2 regions of the Chitinophaga sp. 180180018-3 genome follow, and region 2 is predicted to be linked to the other one. Evidence: riboswitches for the same ligand, from Rfam matches in the RefSeq annotation. Region 2 holds a riboswitch; the other holds the start of a gene.

Region 1 (2,204 bases), 1.2 Mb from region 2:
GATCTCTTCGAAATGCGTATACAGGAAGTTTTCCTGGTGATGCGCCAGGCACCACTTGGCCATAATAGAGCCACCGCGTGATACGATTCCTGTAACCCTGCGTGCAGTGAGCGGAATATATCTCAGCAGTACTCCTGCGTGAATGGTGAAGTAATCAACACCCTGTTCCGCCTGTTCTATCAGTGTATCCCGGAAGATTTCCCAGGTTAGGGCTTCTGCTTTGCCGTTTACTTTTTCCAGTGCCTGATAAATAGGAACGGTACCAATGGGAACCGGAGCATTGCGGATGATCCATTCCCTGGTTTCGTGAATATTTTTTCCGGTACTCAGATCCATAATAGTATCGGCTCCCCAGCGACAGGCCCACACTGCTTTGTCTACTTCTTCCTCAATGCTGGAAGTTACAGCGGAGTTGCCGATGTTGGCGTTTACCTTTACAAGGAAATTACGGCCTATGATCATGGGCTCACTTTCCGGGTGATTGATATTGGACGGAATAATGGCTCTGCCGGCGGCTATTTCATCGCGCACAAATTCCGGCGTAATGAACCTGGCAGGGGTATTGGCGCCAAAGCTGTTGCCCGGATGTTGTTGCCACAAGGCATTGTGCTGTTCGTGAAGTTTATCGGCATACTGGTTTTCCCGTATGGCAACATACTCCATCTCCGGTGTGATAATTCCCTGTTGAGCATAGTAAAGCTGAGTGATGTTGGCGCCGGCGCTGGCACGGAGTGGTTTATGGGTGAGGCTCATCCGGGGCATTTTATCTCCCTGGGTCATCAGCTGCCTGACGTAAGGGCTGAAGTATTCCGGTAGTTCTTCCACATTATTCCTGCTGCGGATCCATTCTTCCCGGATCCTCGGAATGCCGGTGGTGACGTCGATATGTACAGCCGGATCGGTGAAAGCTCCGCTGGTATCGTATACTATTACCGGAGGGTTAGGGGTGGCTGCGCCGTTCTTTCCATGTAGGCGTGTATCCGTTAACGTTATCTTCCTCATGCCTACTCTGATAGGATGAATATTACCTGGTACATAAAATTTTTCCGACGCAGGGAAAGGTGAGCAGTTGAGTGCTGCGGATTGTTGATGCATAGTTTAGCGTTTTTTTGAGATGAGATGGCCCGTTCCGTAGTTATACTACGGGGATGGGTATACGAACAAATACCAAAACGGGAAATTAACCTCCCTGTGTAGCGCGGATAATGGTAATATTATCAGCTGCGGATAGTGACTGTTGTTCCCATAGCGCTCTGGGAACCACCTGATTGTTGATGGCTACTGCGATGCCTTTTTGAGCGGAGAGCTGAATAAACTGTAAGAGTGCAGCGATAGTTGTTCCCGGCTGCACCGCATAAAGTTTATTGTTTACATGAATTTCCATGTAGTTTGGAATTTAAGGTGAAACAATAAACTTTAAGGATGTGGAAGATGAGAAAGGTTCAGTTACTTTTCCCTACGGCAGTATGAGCTGCTTCAGGTACTGAGGGTATCATCTCAGTTTATCCATATAGTTGCCTATTGAATAAACACCCCTAAAGTGTTGGTGTAAAAGTAATGGAAAAATTTAAAAATTGTATTACAAAAGATGAATTACGTATTTTTAGTTCATGGTAAGAATCAGTTTAGTGGGTTTATTGATACTGGCCGTTGCCTGCCGGAATACGGGGAAGAAGGCAGAGAAGGAAGAGTTACAGCAGGATAGCAGTCTGGTAAGTATCGCAGACAGCAGTAATGCCCGCATTACCGACAGCACCACTGCTGTTGCAGATACGCTGCATATTGATGCAGCCAGACTCATAGGTAAATGGATACAGCCGGTAGCCGGCCTGGACAAGGAAATGCAGGGTTTTCAACTGAGGAAAAACGGAACTGCCAAATCAATTAACATGTATACGCTGGTATACGAAAAATGGCAACTAACTCACGATACCCTGCTGTTATGGAATCATTCAGAAGGAGTGAAAGATACTTCCACTATTATAGATACCACCATTATCAGGGAACTGTCGGATACATCGCTGGTACTGTTTCCTGTTAAAGCTGCAGAGGGCTATATGGAGAGATACCGCCGACAGAACTGATCAGTTATACATCTGCCATAATCCTACCAGGCAGGCTACCACCGACATGAAAATACCGGCAGCCGCCATTTGCATATCGTCTATATTTTTTCTTCCGATGAACAGGGATACAAGACCTAT
Region 2 (2,204 bases):
ATAGCAGATATCGGAACAATGGCTTTGGCTTTACCCCAGGCCTTCACTTTTTCCACCAGCGCAGCCATGTCATCCTTCTGCACATTATCCATTTTATTCAAGATAAGGATCACCGGCACTTTCAGCTTCAGGGAGTCAAACAATTCCAGGTTTTCTTCCAGGGAATCTTTGGCGTCCATGATCAGCAACGCTACGTCAGCATCTTCCAGGGCCGATTTTACCGCACCCATCATTTTCTCATGCAGCTTATATTTCGGATCGATGATACCCGGAGTATCGGAGAAAACGATCTGGTATCCGGGCTCAGTCAGCACGCCGGTGATGCGATGACGTGTGGTTTGCACCTTAGGAGAAATAATGGCCAGCTTCTCACCGATCAGTGCGTTGAGCAGCGTGCTTTTTCCCGCGTTGGGCTTACCGAAAATATTTACAAAACCAGCTTTGTGCATGAATGATCTTTAAACAGTTCTCTCAAACTTACAGAAATAAAAAAAGCCGAATTTCTTCGGCTCTTTAATTTTTTTCTGACGCCTTTGCAACGTCTTTTTGTAGCGAGGAGCGGATTCGAACCACTGACCTTCGGGTTATGAGCCCGACGAGCTACCTCTGCTCTACCTCGCAATGAGGGTGCAAAGATATAACTATTTTACTTAGCGCCAAAACTTTTTTAAAAAATAGCAAAAAGCCAACCATAACTGGTTGGCTTTCATATTGGAATGCTTCATACACTTTAAAATGGAAGATCGTCAGCAGGTTGTTCCTGTACGGGTTCAGCCTCCGGAACAGCGACCTCGGCAAGCGTGGCTTTTCTTTTGTCGTCATCCCTGCGGCTGAGCAACTGCAAAGCAAACACCCTTACCCTCATGGCACATGCTAACACGCCGGTATTGGTATTTACATAGGCTTCCGCTTTCAGACTGCCCTCTACATATACCATGGTGCCCTGTACCAGATAAGGCGCTACACCGCCTCTTTCCCATAGTGAACAATCCATCCAGGTGGTTCTTTCTTCCAGCACTCCCTGTGCATTTTTAAAACGCTCATTAACAGCTACCGGAAAGTTGAACACGGATGCTCCGTTGACTTCTTTCTTAACAACATCGCGGCCGAGATGCCCGATGAATTGAATTTTCATCATCAGAAATAAAGATTTAATGGTTAAAAACTTATATCAGATGATTGAGAGAAGTATCCATGAAAATTAAGCAAATTTCCGGCCTCTGAAAAATAAATTCGCATTTTTATTAAATACCGTCCTAACTTTGCGTTAACACAAACATGGGGTGCCTTACTTTCAGGCTGAGATCACACCCAATGAACCTGGACCAGGTAATGCTGGTTAGGAAACGAGCAAAACGCAAAAGATACATACGTAGAAATGAAACAGCTAATGTTATTAGTGCTGCTATCCGTAGCAGGCACTTTACATGCACAATCGCTGCTGACCGGTACTGTTACCAGCAAAACCGACGGCCAGCCACTGGAGGGTGTTACCATTACGATTAATCAGACAGGGGCCGTAACAGACGGTAAAGGCCATTACAGTATCCATCTCCCTAAAAAAGGAAGCCATACCTTAACTGCCAGTTTTATCGGCTACAAATCCTTTGAGGTTACGATAACGACTACTAACAGCCATCAATTGCAGGATATTGTGCTGGAATCAGCCAGTCTCTTCGTAAAACCGGTGGAGATCAGCAGCCTGCGAGCTGGTAAGAACTCGCCTTTTGTGCATACTACCCTGTCGGCAGCCGATATTAAAAAAGAGAACCTGGGCCAGGATCTGCCTATACTGCTGGATCAGCAACCCGCTGTGGTAACCAATTCCGACGCAGGTACCGGTATCGGCTATACGGGCATACGTGTGCGGGGCTCCGACATCACCCGTATCAATGTTACAGTAAACGGTATTCCTGTGAACGATGCTGAATCCCAAGGTACTTTCTTCGTGAATATGCCCGACTTTGCCTCATCTGTCAGCAGTATACAGCTGCAACGCGGCGTAGGTACCTCCACCAATGGCGCCGGCGCATTTGGTGCCACCCTCAATCTCAGTACCAATGAATTCAGGGAAAAGGCCTACGGCGAGATCAGCAGCAGTTACGGCTCCTTCAACAGCTGGAAGAATACGGTTAAAGCAGGCTCCGGACTGATCGGCGATCACTTTACCATCGATGCACGCCTCTCTAAGATCAGCTCCGACG

What was found. Region 2 has a riboswitch for thiamine pyrophosphate ahead of UNH61_RS02900 (TonB-dependent receptor). Riboswitches for the same ligand answer to the same signal wherever they lie in the genome.
Region 1: it holds a riboswitch for thiamine pyrophosphate, as region 2 does, so the genes downstream of both, thiS (sulfur carrier protein ThiS) here and UNH61_RS02900 (TonB-dependent receptor) in region 2, are expected to answer to the same signal.

What each region holds. Positions count from the first base shown of each region.
Region 1 is NZ_CP140772.1:7,601,779-7,603,982, forward strand. It holds gene thiC (phosphomethylpyrimidine synthase ThiC) at 1-1,095, opposite strand, end outside; gene thiS (sulfur carrier protein ThiS) at 1,181-1,384, opposite strand; TPP riboswitch at 1,437-1,547, opposite strand; gene UNH61_RS30110 (lipocalin family protein) at 1,611-2,084, shown strand; gene UNH61_RS30115 (hypothetical protein) at 2,085-2,204, opposite strand, start outside.
Region 2 is NZ_CP140772.1:715,616-717,819, reverse strand. It holds gene era (GTPase Era) at 1-449, opposite strand, end outside; tRNA gene UNH61_RS02910 (tRNA-Met) at 550-621, opposite strand; gene ssb (single-stranded DNA-binding protein) at 731-1,138, opposite strand; TPP riboswitch at 1,270-1,364, shown strand; gene UNH61_RS02900 (TonB-dependent receptor) at 1,379-2,204, shown strand, end outside.